DNA from 3 places in the Streptomyces sp. NPDC026659 genome. Region 1 is predicted to be linked to each of the others. Evidence: riboswitches for the same ligand, from Rfam matches in the RefSeq annotation. Region 1 holds a riboswitch; each other region holds the start of a gene.
The links. A riboswitch is a leader RNA that binds a small molecule or an ion and turns the genes downstream of it on or off. The one in region 1 is predicted to bind thiamine pyrophosphate.

Region 1 (9,975 bases):
GACCCGCTCTCTCACCGCCTCCGGCGCCGCCCTCGCCCGCCGCGTGCCGCTGCCGCCACGGCCGCCGGGGCAGGGTTGCCCGGTTCGGGCCGGTCGGCCGAGACCACCAGGGCGGCGAGGGCCGTGGTGACCGGCACCGAGGCGACCAGGCCGATGGAGCCGACCAGCGTGCGCACGATCTCCTCCGCCACCAGTTCGCTGGTGGCCACGGTGCTCACGCTGCTCTGCGCGATCGAGAACAGCAGCAGCAGGGGGAGCGCGGCGCCCGCGTAGGCGAGGACGAGGGTGTTGACCACGGAGGCGATGTGGTCGCGGCCGATGCGGATGCCCGCCCGGTACAGCCCCCGCCAGCCCATCGAGGGGTTGGCCTCGTGCAGCTCCCAGACGGCCGAGGTCTGGGTCACCGTCACGTCGTCCAGCACACCGAGCGAACCGATGATGACGCCGGCCAGCAGAAGGCCGCTCATGTCGATCGAGGGGTAGAGCCCGTGGATCAGCCCCGTGCTGTCGTCCGTGTTGCCGGTGAGCGCGGCCCAGCCGATGAACTGCGAGCCGAGGAAGCCGATCAGCATCAGCGAGACGAGCGTGCCGAGCACCGCGACCGATGTCCGGGCGGACAGCCCATGGCACATGTAGAGCGCGATCAGCATGATCGCGCTCGATCCGACCACGGCCACCAGCAGGGGATTCGACCCCTGGAGTATCGCGGGGAGGATGAACATGGTCAGCACCAGGAAGCTGACGGCCAGCGCGACCAGCGCCATGACGCCGCGCAGCCGGCCCACCACCACGACGGCGACCGCGAAGATCCCGGCGAGCAGCGCCATGGGGAACTGCCGGTTCACGTCGGTGACCGCGTACTGCAGATCCTTGGGTGCCGAGGGCTCGTAGGCGACCACGACCTGCTCGCCCTGGTGCAACTGCCGTGTCTGGTCGGGCTGGACGATCTCGGTGAAGGTGCGGCCCCGGTCCTTCCCGGTGTCGACCCGGACCGTCGCCTTCTTGCAGTCCCGCTTCCCCTCCTGGGCCGCCGAGCCCGCTCCGGAGGAGGCGTTGTCGCCGAGGGACGAACCGCCCGAGGCGTTCACGGACTTGCAGCTCACCGACAGGACCCGGGTGACCGTGGCCTGCTGGGTCTGGCGGTCGAAGCCGACCCCGGAGCGCTCGTGCGGCGGGGCGCCGCCGGGCCAGAGCACCACGAGTCCGACCACGACGGCGGCCGTGAACGGGATGAGGATCGCCGCGATGACCTTGCGCAGATGCCGGGACACCGGGGCCGCGGGGCCATGGCTGTGCGAGTGGCCGTGACCGTGATGGCCGTGACCGTGGTCCGGTTCCTGGCCGTCGCCGGAGCCGGAGTGGTGCCCGTGCGCGTCTCCGGGGCCACCGCCGGAGCCCTGTCCGCCCCCTCGGCCGGGGCCGTCGCCCTGTCCGGGGCCGTGCCGATGGGGCGGCCCGGGCGGTGGGTAGGGAGGCTGATGTGTCGTGGTCACCGTCCGATCATTGCAAGAACGACCGAGGCCCACTGTCCTTCACGTCACAAGGGGCGCTAGCGTGGAGGCACCTTTGCACACGCGGGAGCTCGGAGCACCGGGCTGAGAGGGCGCTGACCTCCGTCTTCGCGATGTTTCACGTGGAACGTGGTTCCACCGGACCATCTGCGGACGGAAATCGCTGCGTCGACCGCCGAACCTGTTACCGGGTAATGCCGGCGTAGGGAGTAGGTCTCATGACCAACAAGGACGCACGCACGCCTGCCTCCACGCAGAACGCGACGAACGGGTCGCCGGACGCGGAGGCCGGGAAGTCCAACGGCTGGCACAAGGCGTACATCGCGGGCTCGCGCCCCGATGTGCATGTGCCGGTCCGTCAGGTGCACCTGACCAACGGGCGGTCGGTCACGCTCTACGACACGTCGGGTCCGTACACCGACCCCGCCGTCCCCACCGATGTCCGACGGGGTCTGACCCCGCTGCGGGAGAACTGGATCGTCGCCCGGGGCGACACCGAGGAGTACGCCGGTCGTCCCGTCCGGCCCGAGGACGACGGAATCAAGCACACCTCGCCGCGCGGCGGGCTGCGGAACCTGGACGCGGTCTTCCCCGGACGCCCGCGGCTGCCGCGCCGGAGCCGTGACGGTGGCGCGGTCACCCAGCTCGCGTACGCGGTGCGGGGCGAGATCACGCCCGAGATGGAGTTCGTGGCCCTCCGCGAGAACGTTTCTCCGGAGGTGGTCCGCGAGGAGATCGCCGCCGGTCGCGCGGTGCTGCCGGCCAACGTCAACCACCCCGAGATCGAGCCGATGATCATCGGCAAGCGGTTCCTGGTGAAGGTCAACGCCAACATCGGCAACTCCGCCGTCACGTCCTCCATCGAGGAGGAGGTGGAGAAGATGACCTGGGCGACCCGCTGGGGCGCCGACACGGTCATGGATCTCTCCACCGGCCGCAACATCCACACCACGCGCGAGTGGGTGCTGCGCAACTCCCCCGTGCCGATCGGCACGGTGCCGCTCTACCAGGCCCTGGAGAAGGTGGACGGCAGGGCCGAGGAACTGACCTGGGAGATCTACAAGGACACCGTGATCGAGCAGGCCGAGCAGGGTGTGGACTACATGACGGTCCACGCGGGCGTGCGGCTGCCGTACGTCCCGCTGACGGCGAACCGCAAGACCGGCATCGTCTCGCGCGGCGGCTCGATCATGGCGGCCTGGTGCCTGGCGCACCACAAGGAGTCGTTCCTGTACGAGAACTTCGAGGAGCTCTGCGAGATCCTCGCCGCCTACGACGTCACCTACTCGCTGGGCGACGGTCTGCGGCCCGGTTCCATCGCGGACGCCAACGACGAGGCGCAGTTCGCGGAATTGCGCACGCTCGGGGAACTCAACCGCATCGCCAGGCGTTTCCACGTACAGACGATGATCGAGGGCCCCGGTCACGTCCCGATGCACAAGATCAAAGAGAACATCGACCTTCAGCAGGAGATCTGCGATGAAGCCCCGTTCTATACGCTCGGCCCGCTGACCACCGACATCGCCCCGGCGTACGACCACATCACCTCCGGTATCGGCGCGGCGATGATCGCCTGGTGGGGGACGGCGATGCTCTGCTACGTCACGCCCAAGGAGCACCTGGGCCTGCCCAACCGGGACGACGTGAAGACCGGCGTCATCACCTACAAGATCGCCGCCCACGCGGCGGACCTCGCCAAGGGGCATCCCGGCGCGCAGGAGTGGGACGACGCGCTGTCCGACGCCCGCTTCGAGTTCCGGTGGGAGGACCAGTTCAACCTCGCCCTGGACCCGGACACGGCACGGGAGTTCCACGACGAGACGCTGCCCGCCGAGCCCGCCAAGACGGCTCACTTCTGCTCCATGTGCGGGCCGAAGTTCTGCAGCATGAAGATCTCGCAGGACATCCGGCGCGAACACGGCGGCAGCAAGGCCGAGATCGAGGAGGGCATGGCGCGCAAGGCCGAGGAGTTCGCGGCCACGGGCAACCGGGTCTATCTGCCCATCGCCGAGTGACAGCCGGGTGACGCCGGGGACGGCCGGCGTCTACTCCGGCTGATGCTCGGGTCCGCCGAAGTCGGGGCTCGTGTAGTCCGGGCTGGAGAAGCGCGGCCGGTCGGAGACCGGTCCGTCGTGCGGGCTGCTGAAGCCGGGGCGGTCGTAGCCCAGGCGCGGCATCCTTCCGGTCGGGGCGGCGGGCTGGGCCGGGTACGGGGTCACCGCGCCCGGCCGGTCCAGGGCCTCCCTGAGGAAGGGCAGGATGCCGCGCTCCAGCAGGGCGTCCCGCCAGGCGGCTCTGGCCTCGGCCACCGCCCGGTCGGCCTCGTCGTAGGCACCCGCCTCGGCGGTCGCCTTGTTGCGCAGGGCGGTGAGCAGCAGCCCCACGGCGGCGACCAGGATCGCGGCGGCGGTCACGGCGCCGAAGACCCAGCCCGCCGCTATCAGGGTCCGGGCGAAGGCCTGACCGGGGACCAGCACCTTCAGGAGGTAACCGACGAGCAGGAATATGGCGGCCGCGGTCCCGGCGAGGACGGGTGCGAGCACGGCTATCACCGCGATCGCGCCCGCACCGGCGGTCTCGGCTGCCTCCCCGAGCGTCGTCGCGGCGAGGCCCAGCGTGCCCGGGCCCGGGTCGGCGGAACCGGCCTCGGCCTGGGATTCGGGGGACGGCGCCGGGTGGCGCAGTTCCTCGCGGACCTTCACGTAGTGCTGGTACTCGGTGGCCGCGGCGGCCGTGATGAGCACGATGGCGCCCAGCGCCATGGTGCGCAGTTGTTCGGGGTTGAGCCGCTGACCCATGGCGGACAGTTCCGGGCGTTGTGGCGCGGAGCGCAGCGCCTCATCGAGGAGCCGCTCGAATTCCTGGCGGTCCTCGTTCAGCAGGTGCTGCGGAACGCTGTTCATGTGCATCCCCCGATGCTCCGTAGGGCTGGGGGCTCGCATGGCGGCGAGCCGTCGGGCAGAAACGGAGGGGAGCCTGCTACGGATAAACCGATGGTAGAGCCGTCAAGGCTCAAGGTGACAGGGGGTTGTCGGAAATTGAGGCCCGGTCCGGTGTCCGGCCGACCCGGACCGGTTTAGTCGGCCCAACCCTCAGGCGTCCAGGGGGAGTTGCCGGACCAGCAGCTTTCCGGCCATGGTCACGCCGCCGTCCATGGCGATGGCGAGTCCCTCGGCGTAGACGTGCGGTCCCTCGACGTGCGGGCGGCTGTCCTCCTCGTCCTCCTCGGAGCCGACATGGCCGAGCAGATAAGGAATGGGGCTGTGGCCGTGAACGACCCGGGTGCCGCCGTACGTATCGAGAAGGGAGCGCACGGCGTCCGCGCCGCCCTCGTCGCGGAACGAGAAGCGCTTGGTGAACTTGCGGAACAGGTCCCAGACCTCGTCCACGCTGTTGCGCGTCAGGGTCTCGCGGACCGTGTCGTTGACGGCCTCGATCGAGTCGCCGTAGTCGAGATAGGCGGTGGTGTCCGAGTGGAGCAGCAGATAGCCGTCGGCCGACTCGACGGCGTCGAGGCGTGCCATCCACTGGAGATGGTGGTCCTGGAGGCGGTCCATGTCGGTCTTCTGGCCGCCGTTGAGCAGCCAGGCGGCCTGGAAGGTGGCCGTGCCCGCGCTGGAGTGGACCGGGGTGTCGCCGAACCGCTTGGCGCCCAGGAGCAGCAGTTCGTGGTTGCCCATGAGGGCCTTGCAGTAGCCGCCGGCGGCGGCCGCCTCGGCGGACAGCCGCATCACCAGGTCGATCACGCCGATGCCGTCCGGACCCCGGTCGGTGAAGTCGCCGAGGAACCAGAGCCGGGCGGTGCCCGCGCACCACTGGCCCGCGTCGTCGATCAGTCCCTGCTCGCGCAGGGCGGCGAGCAGCTCGTCCAGATAGCCGTGGACGTCGCCGACGACGTACAGCGGGCCGGGGCCCGCGTTCTCCCGGGGCGCGTGCGCGGCGTCCGGGTCGACGGGGAGCTGGATGGTGTCGCCGCGCTGGATGACGGGCAGGTCGCGCTGGGTGGGCGTGTAGCCGTCGGGGAAGTCCTCGTCGGCCGGGACCACGTTGCCGGGATGCGGATACGGACCGGTCTCATGGACGTACGCGGGCACCCGGAAGTCGCGCACCGTCTCCGTGCGCTCCACCTCGGTCCCCTGACCGGCCCCCTGAGTCATCAGACCCCTCCACCATCGCGCCGCAGCTGCACCGCTTCGGACTGCCTGGTCGCAGCGGCCCGCGGTGTCGTGGGCCCATCATAGGAATGAGCGTCGCGCCATGTGACGACCCAGGGGTGGTGAATCCGAACAAGACGCCAGTTCATCGTGGCTTTCACGCCGATTGGGCATGAGTTCGACCGGTTGTCGGCGTGGGCCCGCCGGGCGGGTCGGCCGGGCCACGCCGAGGACCGGCTACCCCTTCTCCGGCGTTCGGGGCGGGCTCACCGTCGTCCGCGGGGGGCGCCGCTGCGACGAGGTGCGCACGATCAGTTCCGTCGGTATGACCTGTTCGACCGGGTGGTCGGAGTCGACTCCCTCGATGGCGTCGATGAGGAGCTGGACCACGGCCGTGCCGATGCGGCGGGGCTTGAGGGAGAGGGTGGTGATGGGCGGCTCGGTGGTCGCGTACACCGTGGACTCGCTGCAGCACACCAGCAGCAGGTCGTCGGGGACGCGCAGGCCGTAGCGGCGGGCGGCGGCCAGGAGGTCGGTGCCGTTGGGGTCGAAGAGGCCGTAGACGGCGTCCGGCCGGTCGGGGCGGGCGAGGAGCCGGTCGGCGGCGACGGCGCCCGCGCACGGGTCGTGTGCCGGGTACGCCTCGTACACCGGGTCCTGGCCGACGCGCTCGCACCAGCGCAGATAGGCGGTGGTCGACAGATGGGTGTACGTGTCCGTCGTGGTGCCGGTGAGCAGGCCGATCCGGCGGGCGCCCGCGGCGGCGAGATGGTCGAGGATGCCGAGGACGGCGGCCTCGTGGTCGTTGTCGACCCAGGCGGTGACGGGGAGCGATCCCGCCGGGCGGCCGTCGGAGACGACCGGTAAGCCCTGCCGGACCAGTTCGCTGACGACCGGGTCCTGGTCGGAGGGGTCGATGACGACCGTGCCGTCGAGGGCCACGTTGGACCACACGTCGTGGCGCGAGGTGGCCGGGAGGATGACGAGCGCGTAGCCACGGGCGAGCGCGGCGGAGGTGGCCGCCCGGGCCATCTCGGCGAAGTACGCGAACTCGGTGAAGGTGAAAGGTTCATCCCCGTACGTGGTCACGGTCAGGCCGATGAGGCCGGACTTGCCCGTACGGAGGGTGCGGGCGGCGGCCGACGGGCGATAGCCCAGCCGGTCGGCCACCTCGCGGACATGGCGCCGGGTGGCATCCGGGAGCCGACCCTTGCCGTTGAGGGCGTCGGAGACGGTCGTGATGGAGACCCCGGCGGCGGCGGCCACGTCTCTGATGCCCGCCCGGCTCGGTCGGCTGCCTCGTCGTGAGGTTTCCGCGCGGCTCACCTGGTGCTTCCCTGCTGCTGTCATGGCGTGCCGATAGTAGGGCTCAGGCGGTGGGGTAGTGCGGACGCATATGCACGCGTTGACAGGCACGTTTCTGCATGGTCGTCAGTACATAACTGCATAGGAAAACAAGGTAGTTGATCGATTCGATGGCGAGACGTGACTTATCCACGCGTGTGGACCTGCCGACTGCCCGATGTTTCGAAGAGGTCTCAACTCACCTGCACGAGGGATGCGCGCCACGGCGCGAGCCACCGGCGCACGGCCAGACGTACGGTGCGCCCCCCAGGGAGAGCCCCGGTCCGGACGCCCCGCGCGGCCGACGGAGCCCGCGTCGCGAAGGTACGCAACCGCGCCGAATCCTCTTAAGGTGAGGAGTATTGGAAGCCGGCGGCATCGACGGTCCGCCGGTGGTCGCGAGGAGGACTGCGGTGAGCGAGACGAGCCCCAAGCTGCGCGCCGAGCTGGAGGGTATCCCCACCTACAAGCCGGGCAGGCCCGCCGCGGTCGGCGGTCAGGCCGCCTACAAGCTCTCCTCCAACGAGAACCCCTATCCCCCGCTGCCCGGCGTCATGGAGCGGGTCACCGCCGCCGTCGCCGAGTTCAACCGCTACCCGGACATGGCCTGCACCGCGCTCATGAGCGAGCTGGCCGAGCGCTTCGGTGTCCCGGTGTCCCACATCGCCACGGGCACCGGCTCGGTGGGCGTGGCCCAGCAGTTGGTCCAGGCGACCAGCGGGCCCGGCGACGAGGTGATCTACGCCTGGCGCTCCTTCGAGGCGTACCCGATCATCACGCAGATCAGCGGTGCCCGGTCGGTCCGGGTGCCGCTGACGGACGGCGATGTGCACGACCTGGACGCGATGGCCGACGCGATCACCGACCGGACGCGGCTGATCTTCGTGTGCAACCCCAACAACCCGACCGGCACGGTGGTCCGGCGCGCCGAGCTGGAACGGTTCCTCGACCGGGTGCCCGCCAATGTGCTGGTGGTGCTGGACGAGGCGTACCGGGAGTTCATCCGCGACCCGGAGGTGCCCGACGGGGTCGAGCTGTACCGGGAGCGGCCGAACGTCTGCGTGCTGCGCACCTTCTCCAAGGCGTACGGCCTCGCCGGGCTGCGGGTCGGCTTCGCGATCGCCCACGAGCCGGTGGCGGCGGCGCTGCGCAAGACGGCGGTGCCGTTCGGGGTCAGCCAGATCGCGCAGGAGGCGGCGATCGCCTCGCTGCAGGCGGAGGACGAACTGCTGGGCCGGGTGGGCTCGCTGGTGTGCGAGCGCCAGCGCGTGTCGGAGGCGCTGCGCGCCCAGGGCTGGACCGTGCCGGAGAGCCAGGCGAACTTCGTGTGGCTGCGGCTGGGGGAGCGCACCGCGGAGTTCGCCGAGGCGTGCGAGCGGCACGGTGTGGTGGTCCGGCCGTTCGCGGGCGAGGGAGTCCGGGTGACGATCGGGGAGACCGAGGCGAACGACATCTTCCTGAAGGTGGCGGAGGCGTTCCGCGAGAAGGACTGAGCGGATCGCCGTAAGCGGTACCGAAGCGTTCCTGTGGGCCCCGCCGTGTGCGGGGCCCCAGCCGTTGGCGCGTCCGGTGCCAGGAGGGGCTGTCGTATTGGTGGCTGACCCCCTATCGGATATCGAAGGCGCGTACGTCATAATGGCTTGTGAATGTGAACGCTTTCACAAGCGCGGTCCCAATAGCCCCATATGCACTAGACAAAAAGGGCAAACCCCACCGTGTGTCACGGTGGAGTTAGGAGAGTGACGACGTGGAACTGGCTCTGGCGCCGGAGACCCTGGCGCGCTGGCAGTTCGGCATCACCACCGTCTACCACTTTCTCTTCGTTCCGCTCACGATCTCCCTGGCCGCCCTCACCGCGGGGCTCCAGACGGCATGGGTGCGCACGGGGAAGGAGGTGTACCTCAGGGCGACGAAGTTCTGGGGCAAGCTCTTCCTGATCAACATAGCCATGGGTGTCGTCACCGGCATCGTGCAGGAGTTCCAGTTCGGCATGAACTGGTCGGCCTACTCGCGCTTCGTCGGTGACATCTTCGGCGCCCCGCTCGCCTTCGAGGCCCTGATCGCCTTCTTCTTCGAGTCCACCTTCATCGGACTGTGGATCTTCGGCTGGGACAAGCTCCCCAAGAAGATCCACCTGGCCTGCATATGGATGGTCTCGCTCGGCACGATCCTGTCGGCGTACTTCATCCTCGCGGCCAACTCCTGGATGCAGCACCCCGTCGGCTACCGGATCGACAAGGCCAAGGGCCGTGCGGAGCTGACCGACTTCGGGGCCGTGCTCTTCCAGAACACCGCGCTCAGCCAGGCGTTCCACACCCTGGCCGCGGCCTTCCTGACCGGTGGCGCCTTCATGGTGGGCATCGCCGCCTACCATCTGGCCCGCCGCAGGCACATCCGCGTGATGAAGACCTCGCTGCGCCTCGGTCTGGTCACCGTGGTCGTCGCTGGACTGCTCACCGCGGTCAGCGGAGACGTGCTCGGCAAGGTCATGTTCAAGCAGCAGCCGATGAAGATGGCCGCCGCCGAGGCCCTGTGGGACGGTCAGAAGCCCGCCCCCTTCTCGATCTTCGCCTACGGCGACGTGCAGAAGGGCCACAACACCGTCGCCATCGAGATCCCCGGCCTGCTGTCCTTCCTCGCCAACGACGACTTCTCGTCCTACGTGCCCGGCATCAACGACGTGAACAAGGCCGAGCAGCAGCGGTTCGGGCCCGGTGACTACCGGCCCAACATCCCGGTCGCCTTCTGGGGCTTCCGCTGGATGATCGGCTTCGGCATGTTCTCCTTCACCCTCGGGATCGCCGGACTCTGGCTGACCCGCAAGAAGTTCCTGCTCCCCCAGCATCTCCGGGTCGGCGAGGACGAGGTGCCGCACCTGGTCCTCCTCCCCCACAAGGCGCTCGGCCCGAAGCTCGGCACCTGGTTCTGGCGCATCGCCGTCTGGACACTGGCCTTCCCGCTGATCG
Region 2 (9,975 bases), on a different contig from region 1:
TCAGCCTCGCCGGTCAGGACTGCACGTGCTGTGGACACTCCCGCTGGATGAGGGTGCGGTTGCCGGAGGGGGCGGACCTCGCCGGGGTGCTGGGTTCCGAGCCGGGCCGGCCCGAGTTCGTCGCCATGTCCGTGGACGAGGAGAGCGTCCTCGGGACCACCGTCGAGGGGGACGCGGTGTGGCTCGTCGCCGTCGACGGGTTCCCCGTCTGGCTGGAGGCGTCGGCGAAGGCGCGGGTCTCGGAAAGCGCCGAGGAGCGGGAGGCCGGCTGGGAAGCGGTGTCGCGGTGGACGACCGCCTCGCCGTGGCTGCGCCGGGAATGGCTCGACGGGCTGGCCAAGAACCCCGCCGCACCCGCTTCCGTACTGCGGCGACTGCTCGACGCCGGTCCCGACGAGCGGGTGCCCTATGCGCTGGTTCACCGGGAACTCCCGGACGAGGTCGTCGAAGCGTGGATCGCCCATCCCGAGTGGCGTGTCCGCGGCTTGCTGGCGGAGCGCTGGTCGCTGACCGCCGAGCAGCGCGCCCGGCTCTTCCTGGACTCCGACCCGCACCACAGGTGGCTCGTGCTGACGACTCTCGCGGACTACCGGGTGACGCTGACGGACGCCACCAACGACCAGCTCGCCGCCGATCCGAGTCCGCGTGTCCGCGCCGAGCTCTCCCGCCTGCCCGCCCTCCCGGCGCGTCATCTGGCCAAGCTGGCCGCCGACCCCGACACCGAAGTGCGCCGGGCCGCGGTCGCGCCTGCCTGGCCGCACCTGGACGCCACGGCACGCGAGGCCCTGCTGGCGGACCCGGACCTCGGGGTACGTCGGAGAGCCGTCTTCCGGCATCACCAGTCCACGCCCTTGTCGGAGGCCGACTTCGATCAGCTGCCCAGCGACGGGGACCGGGAACAGGCCGCGGAGACGTGCGTCCTGGACCGGAACCTGGCCGAAGCGCTGGCCCACGGCTCCGACAGCGGACTGCGCGGCGCACTGGCACGCAATCCGGGTCTCGCCCCCGACCTGGTGAAGCTCCTCGCCGAAGACGCGGACCCCGCCGTCCGGTGGCAGATATCCCTCCGCCCCGATCTCACCGAGGAGGAGCGCTCCCGCATACCGGTCGAGTTCGATCCCAAGGCGCGCTGCCGTGCGCTCGACTGGGTCCGGGATCTGCACGACGACGAGGCCGCCATGCGCCGCCTCGCCACCTCCGCGCACCCGCTGGTTCGCCGGAGCGTCGCGTGCGCGAAGACCCTGCCGACGGACGTGGCCGGACAGCTCGCGCGGGACGAGGACTTCGTCGTACGGCTGTTCCTCGCCGAGAACTGCGCCCAGGCCCCGGCCGAGGTACTGCTGGAGATGTGGGCGACCTGGAACGGCTACTCCTCCGCGCGCATGATCGAGCACCCCAACTTCCCCCGGCAGGACACCCTCCGGTACGCGGAGGACACCAACCCCTCCCTGCGGACGCTCGCCCTCTACGACCCGGACTCGACGGGGGAACTGGTGGAACGGCTCAGCCGGGACCCCGACAACGGAGTCCGCTGGCGTGCGCTCCGCGACGAGCGCCTCTCCTCCGCATCCGTCGTCCGCCTGCTCGACGACCCCCAGGAGTGGATCAGAAAGAGCGCGACAGCCGACCGGCGCGTGCCCGTACGCGTCCTGTCCCCCCTCCTCAAGGAGATCGACACGGCCGCCTCCGCCGCCGAGAACCCCGCGATCCCCGAGGCCGTGATGCACCACCTGCTCGACCTTGTCCACGGGGAGACGGAGTGAGCGCACGACGCCCCCGGAGGCCTGCTACCCGGCGCTGACCTGCGCGACGACGGAGAAGCGCTGCTCGCACTCCGGGCACGTTGCCTCGCCGAAGGCGTACGTCAGGGCACGCGCGACCTCCTTGTGGCCGTCGGTCGAGGCGAGGTCGTAGAGGCGCCGGCCGAGACCTTGCAGGGTGCGGGGATCGGCCGGATGGAGGGGGAAGGTCTCCAGGGGCTCGGCGCAGGCGTAGTCCTCGGTCGTACTGAACAGGCCCCGCTCTCCGAAGACCACCCACACCGTCGCGCACCCGTCGGGATCGGGGCACTCGAGCTCGTACTCCTCACCGACGACGCCACCGATCAAGTCCTCCGCCCAGTGGATGTCGCCTTCCAGGTTCAGGAGCGCCTCGACCAGATAGCAGTAGTCGTTGCGATCGCGGGTTACCTGCCGCCACCGGTTCGCGGCGTCCCGCATGCGTGCGACCTCCGGCGCGTACCGGTGCCGCAGATTCCGTGTCTCGTACCGCTGGTCGGCCTGGACGAGGAGCGCCCCGGCCAGCTGAAGGGCCGAGGCAGCCACGCCCGCGTCGTCGCCTTGCGCCATGTCGGCCAGCGTGGGCAGCACCAGCGGGTGGGCGACGTCCAGAGAGCCGTTGTGGTAGAGCTCCGTCCAGAGGTCGCTCCAGGCCTGGGCGCTCCCGCTCGTGGCGGCGTGTTCCAGCAACGCACTCAGGCGGTCGGGGGCGGGGTCTTCTGCGCGGGGAGCGGGGGAACTCGTCGTCATCTGCGGTATCCAAGCAGAGGGGGGTGCGGTGAGCGGCTTGAGCGGCTTCCGGGAGGGAACGAGTGGCTCTCAACGATCTGCTCGATCCAACGTGCGGATGACCAGGCGATGGTCAACGCCCATGCCTGGGGTGTGAACGCCTACGGTGCTCCCGTGTGGCGGTCTGTTCGACACCTACGCCAGCAGCTTCGACGCGGTGTGGGAAGCCGCGACGTCGTTACAAGAAAGGTGACCATGGCACGGACCGAGTACTACGACGACCCAGCGGCTCCGGAGCCGAACAGCCTGGTGGTCGCCGCGTCCGCCGTCGTGACCGACGACGAAGGGCGGGTGCTCCTTCAGCGCCGTCGGGACAACGACCTTTGGGCGCTACCTGGCGGCGGCATGGAAATGACCGAGTCGCTCCCAGGAACGGCCGTCCGCGAGATGAAAGAAGAAACCGGTCTGGACGTAGAGATCACCGGGCTCGTGGGTACGTACACCGACCCTCGCCACGTCATCGCCTACTCGGACGGTGAGGTGCGCAGACAGTTCAACGTCTGCTTCACCGCCCGTGTGATCGGGGGCCGGCTCGCCATCTCGGACGAGTCCACGGAGCTGCGGTTCGTTCAGCCGGAGGAGATCGATCAGCTGCCGATGCACCACACGCAGCAGCTCAGGATCCGCCACTTCCTGGAACACCGCGAGCGGCCCTACCTCGGCTGATCGAGACCTGCGCGACAAGCGCACGATGACCGCAACGTCCCCCATCAGGAGCGGACGGACGGGATGAGAGCGGGGGTGAGCGGTGGGTACGGGGATGGCCTCGGTACCTGATCTCGAAATTCGCGGGAACAGTGGTCGGGCCGTCTGCACAGCACGGCCGGTCAAACGTAGGGGTGGGGTGGATGAGCGCAAGCGTGGAGCGCGAGCGCTGGGAGCTGCGGGCCGAAGGCGACGTGGGGCCGCTGCGGTTCGGGATGTCTCCGGCAGAGGTCGCTGAGGCACTGGCGGTCTCCGAGCCGGAGGCACGGGTTGGCGGCCCGTACGGGCAGGAAGACTTCCCAGGCGGCGTGAAGGCGTTTTACGACGTGGGCAGGCTTGCGTGCATCGCGCTGGATGCACTCGCCGGTCCGCAGGTCTTCCTGGCAGGCTTCCCGCTGGCAGGGAGCGATCCGGCGCAGGGCCACCAGTTCCTCTTGGACCACGCCGCCGAGCACGGGAACTGGGTGCTTTACACCCCTGACGCATCGCTCTCCTTGACCGATCTCGGAATCCTCCTGCGTGAGCAGCGGGTCGGGGACGCGCTCCTGACACGCCCGCTCTTCGTGAAGGAGGAGTGGTTGGAGTCGGAGTACTACCGCGACCGCCTTCCGCTGGAAGGTGTCCCAGGCTGAGCGGGGGACGAAGAGTGGTCGTGCCCCATCCGTGCGGGAACGGGCGGGGACTCGCGGGGAAGCGGGGTACGCAGAGGTGCGCGCCGCCGGACCCTGCCGCACGATCCACATAGAGCCAGGGATCGGATAGAGCTACGGATCAGAAGGCGACAGGCGCCGGCCAGTGACGTGCCTCACCTGTGCTTCTGTCGTCGCGGTGGAAATGGCTCGCGGGAGGAGCCGGCGATCACGTGACCAGGCGCTGGCCCGGATCAGCTGGGCCACCAACGACAGTCGTAGTGGGCGACAGCCGCAGGCCACCCCAGTCGATCTGCGACACTGGAACCACCATGCCCAAGCCCGGAGAACTCACTTTCGTCGCGCCGCGCGGAGCCAAGAAGCCGCCGCGGCATCTTGCCGATCTCACGCCTGCCGAGCGCAAGGACGCTGTCGCGGAGGCCGGGGAGAAGCCGTTCCGCGCCAAGCAGCTGTCGCAGCACTACTTCTCCCGGTTCGCGCACGACCCCGAGGAGTGGACGGACATACCGGCCGGTTCCCGGGCCAAGCTCCAGGAGGCGCTGTTTCCGGAGCTGATGTCGGTGGTCAGGCATCTGGCCACGGACCAGGGGACCACCCGTAAGACCCTGTGGCGGCTGTTCGACGGCACGCTCGTGGAGTCGGTGCTGATGCGGTACCCGGACCGGGTGACCATGTGCATCAGCTCGCAGGCGGGGTGCGGGATGAACTGTCCGTTCTGCGCGACGGGGCAGGCGGGGCTCGACCGGAATCTGTCCACCGCCGAGATCGTGCACCAGATCGTGGACGGGATGCGGGCGCTCAGGGACGGGGAAGTGCCCGGTGGGCCCGCTCGGCTCTCCAACATCGTCTTCATGGGCATGGGTGAGCCGCTCGCCAACTACAAGCGGGTTGTCCAGGCCATCCGGGCGCTCACCGACCCCGCCCCTGATGGGCTCGGGCTGTCTCAGCGCGGCATCACCGTGTCGACGGTCGGCCTCGTCCCCGCCATCCACCGCTTCTCGGACGAGGGCCTCAAGTGCCGGCTCGCGATCTCCCTGCACGCCCCCGACGACGAGCTGCGCGACACCCTCGTCCCCGTGAACACGCGGTGGAAGGTGCGCGAGGTGCTGGACGCCGGGTTCGAGTACACGGAGAAGTCGGGCCGCCGGCTGTCCATCGAGTACGCGCTGATCCGGGACATCAACGACCAGGCGTGGCGTGGTGACCGGCTCGGCCGGCTGCTCAAGGGCAGGCCCGTGCACGTCAACCTGATCCCGCTGAACCCCACCCCCGGCTCCAAGTGGACCGCCTCCCGTCCCGAGGACGAGAAGGCGTTCGTGGAGGCCATCGCCGCGCACGGTGTGCCGGTGACCGTGCGGGACACCCGGGGCCAGGAGATCGACGGGGCGTGTGGTCAGCTCGCCGCCACCGAGCGGTAACCTGGGCCGGTCCACATAACGTAATACGGGTATAACTTCATACGCGTCATACATCTGCATATTCCGACAGGGGAGCGCCACAGCGCTGAGAGTGCGGCAATCGGGCCGCAGACCCTCTGAACCTCGCCCAGGTCATTCTGGGTAGGAAGTTCGGTCACCACTCAAGCTGTTGTGCCCTGCCCGGGCTCCGTCCGCGGAGACCGGGCAGGGCCGCGTCTCTTCCTGGCCAGAACCAGGAGGAACATCCAGTGCACACCAAGACCCTCGTGGCCGCGGCGGTCGGCCTCGGCCTGGTCACGCTGTCCGCGTGCGGCTCCACGCACGCCGGCACCGGCACCGGCACCGGGCACGCCGCCGACACCAAGACCGTGACCCTGGTCAGCCACGACTCGTGGGCCGCGTCCAAGAGCGTCATCCAGGACTTCGAGAAGCAGTCCGGCTACAAGGTCCGCGTCCTCAAGGACGGCGACGCCGGTCAGGCCGTCAACAAGGCGATCCTCACCAAGGACCACCCCCAGGGCGACGTCCTGTTCGGCGTCGACAACACCCTGCTCTCCCGCGCCCTCGACAACGGCCTCTTCCAGCCGTACACCGCGAAGGGCCTCGACCAGGTCGACGCCGCCTTCCAGCTGGACGGCGCCAAGCACCGCGTCACGCCCGTCGACTACGGCGACATCTGCGTGAACTACGACAAGGCGTACTTCACCCAGCACAAGCTCACGCCCCCGCAGACCTTCGCGGACCTCGCCGACCCGAAGTACAAGAACCTCCTGGTCACCGAGAACGCCTCCACCTCCTCGCCCGGCCTCGGCTTCCTGCTCGGCAGCGCCGCCCGGTACGGCGACAAGGGCTGGGAGGGCTACTGGAAGAAGCTCAAGGCCAACGGCGTGAAGGTCGTGGACGGCTGGGAGCAGGCCTACTACCAGGAGTTCTCCGGCTCCTCCGAGGGGAAGAAGGCGGGCGGCGACCGTCCGCTCGTCGTCTCCTACGCCTCCTCGCCGCCCGCCGAGGTCATCTACGCCACGAAGCGGCCCACGACCGCCCCGACCGGCGTCTCCGAGGGCACCTGCTTCCGCCAGACCGAGTTCGCCGGACTGCTCGGCCACGCGAAGAACCCCAAGGGCGGCAAGGCGTTCCTCGACTTCCTGCTGTCGAAGGAGTTCCAGCAGGACATGCCGCTGAACATGTTCGTGTACCCGGTGGTCAAGGGCACCAAGGTCCCCGCCGAGTTCACCGAGTACGGCCCCGCCGCCAAGGACCCGGAGACCATGGCGCCCGGCCGGATCGCCGCCAACCGCGACCAGTGGGTCAGCTCGTGGACGTCGCTCGTACTGAAGTAGCCGTGCGGCGGGCAGCCACGCGGCGCACCCGCGCGAACGCGGCCCGGCTCGGTCTCATGGCCGTGCCGGCCGCGTTCTTCGCGGTGTTCTTCGCGTGGCCCGTCGCCGCGATCGTGCTGCGCGGCCTGAGGGCGGACGGCACCTGGCACCTCGGCCGGATCGCGGACGTGCTCGTCCGCCCCGACATCCGCCATGTGCTGTGGTTCACCACCTGGCAGGCGCTCGCCTCCACCGCGCTCACCCTGCTCATCGCGCTGCCCGCCGCCTACGTCTTCGCCCGGCTCGACTTCCCCGGCAAACAGGTGCTGCGGGCCGTCATCACCGTGCCGTTCGTGCTCCCGACCGTGGTCGTCGGCACCGCCTTCCTGGCCCTCGTCGGCCACGGGGGACTGCTCGACGAGCTGTGGGGCGTACGCCTGGACACCACGGTCTGGGCGATCCTGCTCGCGCACGTCTTCTTCAACTACGCCGTGGTCGTCCGGACCGTCGGCGGCCTGTGGGCCCAGCTCGATCCGCGCCAGGAGGAGGCGGCCCGGATGCTCGGCGCGTCCCCGCTGCGCGCCTGGCGGCAGGTCACCCTGCCCGCGCTCGCGCCCGCCGTGGCCGCCGCCGCGCTGATGGTCTTCCTGTTCACCTTCACCTCCTTCGGCGTGGTGCAGATCCTCGGCGGGCCCACCTTCTCCACCCTGGAGGTGGAGATCTACCGGCAGACCTCCGAGGTCTTCGACCTCACCACCGCCGCCGTTCTCACCCTGCTCCAGTTCGCGGCGGTCGGCGCCATCCTCGCCGTGCACGCCTGGACCGTACGGCGGCGCGAGAGCACCCTGCGTCTGGTGGACGCCTCGGTCACCACCCGCCGCCCGCGCGGCGCCGGACAGCGGGCGCTGCTCGCCGGGGTCCTCGCCACCGTCGCCCTGCTCCTGGTCCTGCCGCTCGCCGTGCTCGTCCGCCGCTCCCTGGACGCGCCCGGCTTCGCCTACTACCGCGCGCTGACCGACGCCGACGGCGGTACGTTCCTGACGGCGCCGCTGAACGCGGTGTGGACCTCGCTGGAGTACGCGGTCGCCGCCACCGCCATCGCCCTGGCCGTCGGTGGACTTGCCGCGGCCGCGCTGGCCCGGCGGGACGCGGGACGGCTGGTGCGCGGGTTCGACGCGCTGCTGATGCTGCCGCTCGGCGTCTCCGCCGTGACCGTCGGCTTCGGCTTCCTGATCGCCCTGGACCGGCCGCCGCTGGACCTGCGCGAGTCGTGGATCCTCGTCCCGCTCGCCCAGGCCCTGGTCGGCGCCCCCTTCGTCGTACGGACCATGCTGCCCGTGCTGCGCGCGGTGGACGTACGACTGCGGGAGGCGGCCTCCGTGCTCGGGGCCTCGCCCTGGCGGGTGTGGCGGGAGGTCGATCTGCCGCTCGTGCGCCGGGCGTTGCTGGTCGCGGCCGGGTTCGCGTTCGCCGTGTCCCTGGGCGAGTTCGGGGCGACCGTCTTCATCGCGCGCCCCGACAATCCGACCCTGCCCGTCGCGGTGGCCCGGCTGCTGAGCCGCCCCGGGGAGCTGAACTACGGCCAGGCGATGGCCCTTTCCACGATTCTCATGGTTGTCTGCGCGGCTGCCCTGCTCCTCCTGGAGCGGGCCCGCGTGGACCGGACGGGGGAGTTCTGATGCTGCTGAGCCTTCGGGAGGCGACCGTACGCCTCGGCGGGCGGCCCGTGCTGGACGGCGTGGACCTCGACGTGGCCGAGCACGAGGTGGTGTGCGTGCTCGGACCGAGCGGCAGCGGCAAGTCCACCCTGCTCAGGACGGTCGCCGGACTCCAACCGCTCGACACCGGACGGGTGTTGCTCGACGGCCGCGACCAGGCGGACGTGCCCGCGCACCGGCGGGGTGTGGGGCTGATGTTCCAGGACCACCAGCTCTTCCCGCAGCGGGACGTGGGCGGCAACGTCGCCTTCGGACCTCGTATGCACGGGGCCTCCAAGTCCGAACGGGACGCTGAGGTACGCGAGTTGCTGGAGCTGGTCGGGCTGCCCGGCGCCGAACGGCGGGCGGTGGCCGGGCTGTCCGGCGGCGAGCAACAGCGGGTCGCGCTGGCGCGGGCCCTCGCGCCCCGGCCCCGGCTGCTGATGCTGGACGAGCCGCTCGGCCAGCTCGACCGCTCGCTGCGCGAACGCCTGGTGGTCGAACTCCGCGAACTCTTCGGCCGGTTGGGCACCACCGTGCTCGCCGTCACGCACGACCAGGGCGAGGCGTTCGCCCTCGCCGACCGGGTGGTGGTGATGCGGGACGGACGGATCGCCCAGTCCGGTACGCCACTTGAGGTGTGGAAGCGGCCCGCCGACGCGTTCGTGGCCCGCTTCCTCGGCTTCGACAACGTGGTGGCGGCGACCGTCACCGACGCGGTCGCGGACACCCCGTGGGGCAAGCTGCCGGTGCCGGAGGGCTCGCCCCAGGGCGGCCGCGAACTGCTCGTACGGCCCGCCGGAGTCCGGCTCGTGACGGAGGACGCGGGGCTGCCGTGCACGGTGGCCGCGCGCACCTTCAAGGGCACCCATGTGTCGGTGCGGCTGCGGCCCCGCGACGGCGGGCCTCTCCTGGAGGCGGCCTGCGCGCTGGCCGACGCGCCGGAGACCGGGGCCGGGACCGGCGTGGTGTTCGACGCGGCGGACGTGGTCGTCCTCGGCTGACCGCGACCGGAGGCGCGACGCGGCCAGAGGCGCCACGCGTCCGGAAACGCGACCGCGGCCCGCCCCCGTGGATTCGGGGGCGGGCCGCGGTCGTGAAGCGGTGGTGGGTGAAGCCCGGCGTCAGCTGCCGGTCTTCGCGCCACGGCGGCGCATGCCGAAGTACACGGCGCCGCCGCCGACGACCACGAGGGCGCCCGCGACACCGGCGATCAGGCCGGTGTTGGAGTTGGCACCGGTCTCGGCGAGGTTCGAGTCACCGATCGCCGCGGACGGCGCGTTGCTCGGGACGGCGGAGGCCGGGGCCACGGCGCCGCTGCTCTCGGACGCCGAGTCGGACGGGGAGACGCTCTCCTCGGCCGGCTTGGTCACCGACGGGGACGGCTTGGCGGTCTCGGAGACGGACGCGCCCGGGGCGGGGGTCTCCTCCTTGGCGCACGCCGTGGCCGGGGTGGTCAGGTTGGGCTTGATGTCCTTGTTCGCGATGAACTTGGGCACGTTGACGCTGATGCGGTAGACCGCACCGGGCTTCCAGTCCTCTTCGAAGGTGATCTGGGCGCCCTCCCGGGTGCCGGTCACCTCCTGCTCGCCGATCTTCTTCTCGTCGGCGCCGTTGTT
Region 3 (9,975 bases), on a different contig from region 1:
GGCCGCGCCCCCTTGCCGTGCCTCCACTCTCCCGCCCGGACGCCCCCCGGCCCATCCGCGCGGCTACTCATCTCGCCGCCTGAGTACGGATACTCAGCCGTCCGCACGCGAACCCGCCCCCTGCGGCCCCGCGCTGGTTACGATCGCCTCCGTGTCCGTACTCCCCCTGGTCTTCACCAGCGGCTGGGCCAGCGGCGTCAACGCCTACGCGGTGGTGCTGCTCCTCGGCCTGTTCGGCCTGACCGGGGTGAGCGACGACGTCCCGCAGACCCTGCAGCGCCCCGAGGTGCTGATCGCGGCCGGTGTGCTCTTCCTCCTGGAGACGGTCGCCGACAAGATCCCGTACGTGGACTCGGTGTGGGACTCGGCGCACACGGTGATCCGGCCGCTCGCGGGCGCCTGGGTCGGGGCGCTCCTCGCCGGGCACAGCGGTTCGCTCTCCGACGTGGCCGCCGGGCTGGTCGGCGGTTCGACGGCGCTGGCCAGCCATGCCGTGAAGGCCGGGACGCGGATGGCGGTCAACACCTCGCCCGAGCCGGTCAGCAACATCGTGCTGAGCCTCGCCGAGGATCTCGGGGTGGGCGGGATCGTCTCGTTCGCGATGTTCCACCCCGAGGCGGCGGCGATCATCTGCGCGGTGCTGCTGGTCTCCGGCCTTGTCGTGCTGGTCTTCCTGGTGTCCCGCATCCGCCGCTTCCTGCGCCGCCGGGCCCAGCGGCGCGAGGAACGCCGTATGGCCTCGCGGATGGGCGGACCCTAGAACCGGGAAAACCCCTCGGACGGGATTGTCGGTGGGGGTCGGTAAAGTCGCGGTCATGGCACGGATTGCGGTGATCGGCGCCGGGATGGGCGCGATGGCGTGCGCCGCCCGGCTGGCCGTCGCGGGCCACCGGGTGACGGTGTACGAGCGGGACGAGACGTACGGCGGCGCGGTGCGCCGTTTCGAGCGGGACGGCTTCGCCTTCGACACCGGCCCGGGGCTGCTGCCGCTGCCCGCCGTCTACCGCGATCTGTTCCTGAAGACCGGCAAGGAGCCGCTGGAGGACCTGGTCGAGCTGGTCCAGGTCGACCCGGCCGCCCGGCACGTCTTCGCGGACGGCACCCGTGTCGACCTGCCCAACGCCTCGCGCGCGGGCGTCGTCGCGGCCCTGGACGGGACACTGGGCGCCGGGGCCGGGCAGCGCTGGGGCGACTTCCTGGTGCGGGCCCGCGAGGCCTGGGACCGCACCCGCCGACCGCTCCTCGAAGAACCCCTGTGGCCCAACTGGCAGGTGCTGGCGGAGCGTGAGCCGTACCCGTCGGTGCCCCACAAGAAGCTGCTGCGCACCCGCCGGGCCTCGACGCTCGCCGAGGTCGGCGCCTGGGAGCTGCGCGACGAGCGCCTGGCCGAGCTGCTGGCGAGCCACGCCCTCGCGTACGGCCTCGACCCGCGCACCGCCCCGGCGAGCGCGGCCGTGCTGCCGTACATGGAGCACGCCTTCGGCACCTGGTACATCCGCGGCGGGATGCGCGAGCTGGCCCGCGCGGTGTACGAGCGGTGTGTGCGGCGCCGGGTGGAGTTCGTCTTCGGTGCCGAGGTGACGCGGGTCGTGGAGAAGGACGGCCGGGCGGCGGGCGTGGAGCTGGCCGACGGTTCGGCGGTCGAGGCCGACCATGTCGTGGCGGGTGTGGACCCGGTGCTGCTCGGCTCGCTGACGGACCGTCCCCTGGACGGCGAGGGCGACGTCCCGGCCGGTCTCGCCCCCTCCGGTGCCGCCCGGTTCACGGTGCTCCTCGCCCTGCGCGGCGCCCGGGAAGAGGGTGCCCCGCACCGCACGGTGGTGCACGCCCCGGACAGCCGGGCCGAGTGGGACTTCCTGGCCTCCCCGGGCGGCGACGCGCAGCCGCGACCGACGGTGACCGTCCACCGCCCCGGCGACCCCGCACTCCGGCCCGACGACGCCCACGAGTCGGCCGTCCTCTCCGCGACCGTCCCGGTGGACGGCGGCTGGGAGGACCCGGAGAAGGCCGCCCGCGCCACGGAATTGATGCTCGACGCCGCGAGCGCGGCCCTACCCGACCTGCGTGAACGCCTGCTCTGGCACGAGGTGTTGGCGCCGGGCCGGACCGGCGCCGTGCCCGCGCCCTCTCTCGCGGCGGGCAAGGGCCGCTTCCTGCACCCCGCCAACTCCACGCGGCTGCCCGGCCTTTACCGGGTCGGCGGCTGGGCCCACCCCGGCGGCGGGCTGCCGCACGCGGGCATGTCGGGCGCGCTGGTGGCCGGACTCGTCGTGGAGGGGCCGGAGTTCCGCGGCTCGAAGTGAGCCGCGGACGCGCTCAGTAGCGGTACTGCTCGTCGTACCCGGCGTTCGGCTGCTGCTGCGCCTGCCCCTGGTAGTACTGCTGCTGCTCCTGCGGGACTTCGCCGCCGTACGCCTCGTCGGTGCGCTGCTGCGGCACCCAGACTCCGCCGGCCGGGGTGTTGGCGTCGCCGTAACCGCCGGTGCCGTAGGCGGCGTCCTGGCCGTAGGTCTGCTGCGTCTGCTGGGCGTACTGCTGCTGGCCGTACCCGGAGGCGTCGTAGCCGCTGTAGTCCTGGGTCTGGGCGGCGGCGTACGGGTCCTGGTAGGTGCCGTAGCCCTGGGCGCCGGTGGTGGCGTCGTAGCCGTAGGACTGCTGCTGGGTCTGGTCGTAGCCCGAGTAGTCGTAGGCGTAGGCCTGTTCGGCGGTGGGCTGGGGCTGCTGCTGGGCGGCGGCCGGGGTCTGGTCGCCGTAGACGCCGTAGGAGCCGGTGTCGTCGGGCATCGGCTGGGGCTCGTAGACGGTGGTCGTCTCGGCGGCGCCGGGCTCGGGCGCGCGGACCGGGGTGAACACGTCGTCCCGGTCGTAGGCGTCGTCGTCGAAGTCGGCGCCCTCGCGGGCGTAGGCCGGGGGCTCGTAGGCGGCGGCCTCGGTGTCGCCCTCGGCGTCACCGGCTCCGAACACCGGGTCCTGGAACTCGCCCCGGCCGCCGCGGCGGCGCTTGGCGGGCGCCTCCTCGCCGTCGTCGGGACGCTTGACCGCCCAGCCCGCCGCGAAGCCCTTGCGGAAGGAGAGCGTGACGTAGGTCTGGCCGACCGCGAAGGCGATCGCGCCTATGCCGATGACGATCACGGACGGCAGCAGTACGCCGACCACGACGCCGAGGAATCCGGTGAACGCGAGCAGCCGCCAGCGCAGCCGCGCCTTGTACTGCAGCAGCACTTCGCCGAGCAACCACAGCGCGACGATGCCGAACGCGATGTAGAGGACCGTCCAGCCCATGTACGCCCCTCTCCCAGTGACCGTTACGCAGTGTGTCTTACGGCGGTGCGGCCGGTCTAGGCCCGCGGGGGGTGATGCAGGCCCAGGTTCTCGTAGATTTCCAGTGTCGCCGTGGAGTTGTTGAGCGTGATGAAGTGCAGTCCGGGCACTCCTTCTGCGAGCAGCCGCGCGCAGAACTCCGTGGCGAAGTCGATGCCAAGGGAGCGTACAGCCGCCGGGTCGTCCTTCGCCGCGAGGATCCTCTCTTTCAGCTCGGACGGGAAGACGGCGTTGCTGAGCTTCGGCAGCCGCTCCAGCATCCGCACGCTCGTGACCGGCAGGATCTCGGGGATCACGGGGGTCTCGCAACCCGCCGCCGCGACCCGGTCGCGCAGCCGGAGATACGACTCGGGCTGGAAGAACATCTGCGTGATCGCGTAGTCGGCGCCCGCGCGGCACTTGTCCACGAAGTGGGACACGTCGGTGTCCCAGTCGGTGGAGCGCGGGTGCATCTCGGGGAAGGCCGCGACGCCGACACAGAAGTCGCCCGACTCCTTGATGAGCTGGACGAGTTCGGCGGCGTAGGTCAGTCCCCGGGGATGCGCGACCCAGTCGCCCATGGGGTCGCCGGGCGGGTCGCCGCGCACGGCGAGCATGTTGCGGATGCCCGCGTCCGCGTACTGGCCGATGATGTTGCGCAGTTCGGCCACGGAGTGGTCCACGGCGGTGAGATGGGCGACCGGGGTGAGCGTCGTGTCCACGACGATCTGCTGGGTCTCCTTGACCGTGGTGGCCCGGGTGGAGCCGCCCGCGCCGTAGGTGACGGAGACGAAGTCGGGGGCCACCGCCTCGACCCGGCGCAGCGCGTTCCACAGGTTCCGCTCGCCGGTGGGGGTTTTCGGCGCGTAGAACTCGAAGGAGTACGCCGTCTTGCCGGTGGCGAGGATGTCCCGCACGGTCCGGGCGCGATCAGTCCTGGTGGACGCGGTTCCGAGGGCCATACCCGCAGGTTAGCCAGGGGCCGCCGGTCCCCCAACCGGGAACCGGCGATATGGCCGAATTGCCGGACGCTTGTCCATCCCTTGGACAGGCACGGCAGGATTCGGGGGCTGTCAGACCTCGCGCAGCCGCTTGGCGAACTCGGCGGCCGCCGCGCCCGGGTCGTCGGCCTCGGTGAGCGCGCGGACCACGACGGCCCGGCGGGCACCCGCGTCCAGCACCTGGTCGAGGTTGCCGAGGTCGATGCCGCCGATGGCGAACCAGGGGCGGTCGGTGCCGAGCCCGGCGGTGTACCGGACGAGGTCAAGGCCGGGCGCGGAGCGGCCCGGCTTGGTCGGGGTGGGCCAGCAGGGGCCGGTGCAGAAGTAGTCGACGCCCTCCTGGACGGCGGCTGCCGCGGCCTCGGCCTCGCTGTGGGTGGAGCGGCCGATCAGCACGTCGTCGCCGAGGATCGCGCGCGCGGCCGTCACCGGCAGGTCGCCCTGGCCGAGGTGGAGCACGTCGGCGCGGGCCGCGTGGGCCACGTCGGCGCGGTCGTTGACCGCGAGCAGCTTGCCGTGCCGGGCGCAGGCGTCGGCGAAGACCTCCAGGTGGGCCAGCTCCTCGGCGGCCTCCATGCCCTTGTCGCGCAGCTGCACGATGTCGACCCCGCCCGCGAGGACCGCGTCCAGGAACTCGGCGAGGTCGCCCTGCCGGGTGCGGGCGTCCGTGCAGAGGTAGAGCCGGGCGTCGGCGAGGCGGGTGCGGGCGGTGTCGGACATCTGGTGGTCCCCCGGAGTCGATCAGTGATACGGGCGCGTGGGTGCGGACGGCGTACGGGCATCGGCCGGTACGCCGTCCGTCGAGGCGGTGCGGTGGGTCAGACGGCGAGCGCCTGGGCCCGGCGCTTCACCTCCGTGCCGCGGTTCTCGCTCAGGGCCTGGGCGGGGGTGCCCGGCAGGGAGGGGTCGGGGGTGAACAGCCATTCGATCATTTCTTCGACCGTGAAGCCGTCGTCCCGCAGGAGCGTCAAGGTGCCGGTCAGGCCCTTGACGACCTTGTCCCCGTCGATGAAGGCGGCGGGGACGTGCAGCGCCCGGTTCTCACCACGGCGTACGGCGATGATCTGGCCTTCCTTGACCAGCTGCCGCACACGCGTCACCTCGACGCCGAGCTGTTCGGCGATGTCGGGGAGGGTGAGCCAGGCGGGGACGAGAGCATCGATCTTCGCTTCAATCTCGGTCACAGGACCAAGCCTGCCATCCTCTGCCGACGGGAGGAAACCAGGACGGTCCGCCCGGGTCGCCCCAAAGCCCGGCCGGGGCCACCCCGACCGCCCCTCCCCGGGCCGGGACCACCCCCGCCGGCGTCGGCTTCAGCGGGCCGGGACTACCCCGCCACCGCCTCCTTCAGCGGCCGCGCCGGGTCCGCCAGGACGCCCGCGTCGAGCGTGCGCCCCGACTCGATCAGCCGTCGCCCCTGGGCGAGATCGCGCGGCCGGCCGACGGCCAGCAGGGCGATCAGCCGGTCCTCGCGCAGCCAGCACAGCGTCCAGGCCGCGTCCCCCGGCTCACCGCGCCAGACCGTGCGGTCGGCGGCCGCGTGGTGGCCCGCGTACTGCACGAACCGGCCGAACTGCTCCGACCAGAAGTACGGCACCGGGTCGTAGGGCGCCGTCCCGGCCTCGAGGATGTCGGCGGCGACCGTGCGGGGGCCCTGGAGGGCGTTGTCCCAGTGGTGGACGAGCAGCCGCTCGCCGTAGCGGGCCGAGGGGAACGAGACGCAGTCGCCGACCGCGTACACGTCCTCGGCCGAGGTGCGCAGCCGGTCGTCGGCCAGGACCTCGCCGTACGTGCCCAGGTCGATGTCCGAACCGGCCAGCCACGCGGTGGCGGGACGGGCGCCGATGCCGACCACGACGGCCCCGGCGGGCAGCCGCGAGCCGTCGGAGAGCACCACCGCGCCGGGCTCGACGCGCTCCACGCGCGCGCCGGTGCGCAGCTCGACGCCCGCCGACGCGTACCAGTCGGCCATCGGGGCGGCGGCCTCCTCGGGCAGCGCCTCGGCGAGCGGGCGGTCGGCGGCCTCCACGACGGTGACCGCGCAGCCCGCCTCGCGGGCGGCGGTGGCGAACTCGGCGCCGATCCAGCCCGCGCCCACCACCACGACGTCGTGCCGCGCGGCGAGGACCGGGCGCAGCCGTTCGGCGTCGTCGAGGGTGCGCAGCAGATGCACGTCGGGCGCGTCGTCCGTGCCGGGCAGCCGGACCGGTTCGGCGCCGGTGGCGAGGACCAGCGCGTCGTACGGGACGGGGCCCGCGACGGTGTCCAGCTCGTGGTCGGCGGGGCGTACGCCGAGCGCCTCGACGCCGAGCCTGAGGTCGATGCCGAGCGAGGCGAAGTCCACGTCGAAGGCGGAGTCCTCGGCCTTGCCGAGGAGCAGGCCCTTGGACAGCGGCGGCCGGTCGTACGGTTTGTGCGGCTCGGCGCCGATCAGGGTGATGGTCCCGGCGAAGCCCTGCTCGCGCAGGGCGACCGCGGTCTGCACCCCGGCCATGCCCGCCCCGACGACGACCACGCGCCGCCCGTCCGCCGCGCTCTCCCGTGCTGTCTGCTCGCTCACCCGGCCACCTTAGACGGCGACCCCGACACCTGACGACCCGTCAGCCGGGGGAAGCCCCGGAGAGTCCCGGGCCCGGTCCGCGACCTCCTCGACGACGCTCGTCCCCGAGCCCGGCCGCGACTCCCACTCCCAGGTCTCCTCCAGGCGCACGCGCCCGTCCGCCAGCTCCACGACGCGGGACACACAGTGCCCGGAGGCGGTGGTGCCGTCCCGCCGGAGCTGCACGTACCGGAAGTCGAGCCGGTCACCGTCGCGAGTGCCGACCAGATGGCCGCGCACCACGTCGCCGCCCGCGTACTCGGCCCAGATCCCGCCGTCCCGCTCGTGGTACGTGAACCGGGTACGGGTGCCGACCTGTCCTGGCGACTGGTCCGCGACGGGGGCGAGGACGAGTCCGTCGAGGGAACGGGCCATGAGCGGGGCTCCTTTGTCGGGTTTTCGGCGAGACGCGTGCCGGTGACGCGCTTTCCCCCCGGCGTGCGCCGAGGGCTAGGGTGGCCACGGTAGAAGCACTCGCGGGAGCCCGGACGCACCGGGCTGAGAGGGAGGCTGGCGGCCTCCGACCGTACGAACCTGATCCGGGTCATGCCGGCGAAGGGAGGGGCTGGACGCCCATGCACGCACGTATGTCCGGAAAACCCGGTGCACACGGCCGCGGGAACCCCGGCGGGGCGGGCGCGAGCGACGTGCTCGTGGTCGGCGGCGGGATCATCGGCCTGGTCACGGCGTGGCGGGCCGCGCAGCGCGGGCTCGCCGTCACGGTGGTGGACCCCGAGCCCGGCGGCGGGGCCGCGCGGGTCGCGGCGGGGATGCTCGCCGCCGTCACGGAGCTGCACTACGGCGAGGAGGCGCTGCTCGCCCTCAACCTGGAGTCGGCCCGCCGCTACCCGGACTTCGCCGCCGAGCTGACGGAGGCGACCGGGCTCGGCCTCGGCTACCGCCGCTGCGGCACCCTCGCGGTCGCGCTGGACGCCGACGACCGCGCCCACCTGCGCGAACTGCATGCCCTCCAGCTCCGCTCGGGCCTGGAGTCGGAGTGGCTGACCGGGCGCGAGTGCCGCCGTCTGGAGCCGATGCTGGCGCCGGGCGTGCGCGGCGGGCTCCGCGTGGACGGGGACCACCAGATCGACCCGAGACGGCTCGCCACGGCCCTCGTGCTGGCCTGCGAGCGGGCCGGGGTGCTGTTCCACCGGACCTGGGCCGCGCGGCTCGACACGGCCGGTGGGCGCGCCGTCGGGGTCACCGGCGAGGACGGCGCCGTACTGCGCGCCCCCCGGGTGGTCCTCGCGGGCGGCAGCACGAGCGGACGGCTCACCGGGGTCCCCGAGGAGGTGCTGCCGCCGGTGCGTCCGGTCAAGGGCCAGGTGCTGCGGCTGACCGTGCCGCCCCGGTACGCGCCGTTCCTGAGCCGCACCGTGCGGGCCGTGGTGCGCGGCGGCCATGTGTATCTGGTGCCCCGCGAGAACGGCGAGCTGGTCGTCGGCGCCACCACCGAGGAGCAGGGCTGGGACACCACGGTCACGGCGGGCGGCGTGTACGAGCTGCTGCGCGACGCCCATGAGCTGGTGCCCGGGATCACCGAGCTGCCGCTCACCGAGACCGGCGCCGGACTGCGCCCCGGCTCCCCCGACAACGCCCCGCTGCTCGGCCCCTCCGGCCTGGAGGGGCTGCTCCTCGCCACCGGCCACCACCGCAACGGCGTGCTGCTCACGCCCGTCACCGGTGACGTCATGGCGGACCTGCTGACCGGGGCCGAGCCGCCGGAGGCCGCGCGCCCGTTCACCCCGGCCCGGTTCACCTCCGCCGCGTCCGCAGAGGCCGTACCCACCACCCTGGAGCACTCCGCATGAACATCTCCGTCAACGGGGAGCCCCGCGAGGTGGCCCCCGGCACCGCGCTCGACGTCCTGGTGCGGACCCTGACCCCGGCCCCCTCCGGAGTGGCCGCCGCCCTCAACGAGACCGTCGTCCCGCGCACCCGCTGGGCCGAGACCGGCCTGACCGAGGGCGACCGGGTCGAGGTGCTGACCGCCGTGCAGGGAGGCTGAAAAAAATGAGCGACGACCCCCTGGTCATCGGCGATCTGACCCTGAACTCCCGGCTGATCATGGGCACCGGCGGAGCCCCCAGCCTGGACGTCCTGGAGCGCGCCCTGACCGCCTCCGGCACCGAGCTGACCACGGTCGCGATGCGCCGCGTCGACCCGGGCACCCACGGCTCGGTCCTCTCCGTGCTGGAGAAGCTGAACGTACGCGTGCTGCCGAACACGGCGGGCTGCTACACCGCCGGAGAGGCCGTGCTCACCGCCCGCCTGGCCCGCGAGGCGCTCGGCACCGACCTGGTGAAGCTGGAGGTCATCGCGGACGAGCGGACCCTGCTGCCGGACCCGGTGGAGACCCTGGAGGCGGCCGAGACGCTGGTGGACGACGGCTTCACCGTCCTGCCGTACACCAACGACGACCCGGTGCTCGCCCGGAAGCTGGAGGACGTGGGCTGCGCGGCCGTCATGCCGCTGGGCTCGCCCATCGGCTCCGGGCTCGGCATCCGCAACCCGCACAACTTCCAGCTGATCGTCGAGCACGCGCGCGTGCCGGTGATCCTGGACGCGGGGGCGGGTACGGCCTCGGACGTGGCGCTGGCGATGGAGCTGGGGTGCGCGGGCGTGATGCTGGCCTCGGCCGTCACCCGGGCGCAGGAACCGGCGACCATGGCGGCCGCGATGCGGCACGCGGTGCTGGCCGGACGGCTCGCGCGGCTGGCGGGACGCATCCCGCGCAGGCACTTCGCCGAGGCGTCCTCGCCGGTCGAGGGGCGCGCGCACCTGGACCCCGAGCGCCCCGCGTTCGGCTGAGTGCCTCGTCACAGCTCTGCCGCAATCCGTCCCGGCGGCCTCTCCCGGGAGGGGAGTGCCGGTCGTCCCTCGTAGACTCCTTCGCGTGGATGCAACGCTTCAGGACCCCCTTGTCGGGCAGGTGCTCGACGGCCGCTATCGCGTCGACGCGCGGATCGCCGTCGGCGGGATGGCCACGGTCTACCGGGCCCTGGACACGCGCCTGGACCGGGTGCTCGCCGTCAAGGTGATGCACCCGGCGCTGGCCGCCGACGGGGCGTTCGT

Region 2: linked by a shared signal. The riboswitch ahead of AB0E91_RS26260 (thiamine ABC transporter substrate-binding protein) and the one ahead of thiC (phosphomethylpyrimidine synthase ThiC) in region 1 are both predicted to bind thiamine pyrophosphate.
Region 3: linked by a shared signal. The riboswitch ahead of thiO (glycine oxidase ThiO) and the one ahead of thiC (phosphomethylpyrimidine synthase ThiC) in region 1 are both predicted to bind thiamine pyrophosphate.

The regions. Positions count from the first base shown of each region.
Region 1 covers NZ_JBEZXY010000003.1:188,672-198,646, reverse strand. The annotation lists gene AB0E91_RS09785 (YibE/F family protein) at 12-1,493, opposite strand; TPP riboswitch at 1,565-1,737, shown strand; gene thiC (phosphomethylpyrimidine synthase ThiC) at 1,730-3,526, shown strand; gene AB0E91_RS09775 (hypothetical protein) at 3,557-4,420, opposite strand; gene AB0E91_RS09770 (metallophosphoesterase) at 4,604-5,668, opposite strand; gene AB0E91_RS09765 (LacI family DNA-binding transcriptional regulator) at 5,903-7,015, opposite strand; gene hisC (histidinol-phosphate transaminase) at 7,423-8,502, shown strand; gene AB0E91_RS09755 (cytochrome ubiquinol oxidase subunit I) at 8,757-9,975, shown strand, end outside.
Region 2 covers NZ_JBEZXY010000011.1:193,639-203,613, forward strand. The annotation lists gene AB0E91_RS26230 (PE-PGRS family protein) at 1-1,763, shown strand, start outside; gene AB0E91_RS26235 (hypothetical protein) at 1,788-2,528, opposite strand; partial or broken gene AB0E91_RS26240 (XRE family transcriptional regulator) at 2,610-2,760, shown strand; gene AB0E91_RS26245 (NUDIX domain-containing protein) at 2,763-3,233, shown strand; gene AB0E91_RS26250 (hypothetical protein) at 3,416-3,904, shown strand; gene rlmN (23S rRNA (adenine(2503)-C(2))-methyltransferase RlmN) at 4,234-5,340, shown strand; TPP riboswitch at 5,399-5,506, shown strand; gene AB0E91_RS26260 (thiamine ABC transporter substrate-binding protein) at 5,589-6,680, shown strand; gene AB0E91_RS26265 (iron ABC transporter permease) at 6,737-8,338, shown strand; gene AB0E91_RS26270 (ABC transporter ATP-binding protein) at 8,338-9,360, shown strand; gene AB0E91_RS26275 (LAETG motif-containing sortase-dependent surface protein) at 9,481-9,975, opposite strand, start outside.
Region 3 covers NZ_JBEZXY010000007.1:123,166-133,140, forward strand. The annotation lists gene AB0E91_RS18970 (DUF4126 domain-containing protein) at 152-760, shown strand; gene AB0E91_RS18975 (NAD(P)/FAD-dependent oxidoreductase) at 816-2,303, shown strand; gene AB0E91_RS18980 (hypothetical protein) at 2,317-3,282, opposite strand; gene metF (methylenetetrahydrofolate reductase [NAD(P)H]) at 3,339-4,262, opposite strand; gene thiE (thiamine phosphate synthase) at 4,374-5,021, opposite strand; gene AB0E91_RS18995 (Rv2175c family DNA-binding protein) at 5,120-5,485, opposite strand; gene AB0E91_RS19000 (FAD-dependent oxidoreductase) at 5,629-6,861, opposite strand; gene AB0E91_RS19005 (hypothetical protein) at 6,871-7,275, opposite strand; TPP riboswitch at 7,367-7,478, shown strand; gene thiO (glycine oxidase ThiO) at 7,488-8,711, shown strand; gene thiS (sulfur carrier protein ThiS) at 8,708-8,908, shown strand; gene AB0E91_RS19020 (thiazole synthase) at 8,914-9,711, shown strand; gene pknB (Stk1 family PASTA domain-containing Ser/Thr kinase) at 9,797-9,975, shown strand, end outside.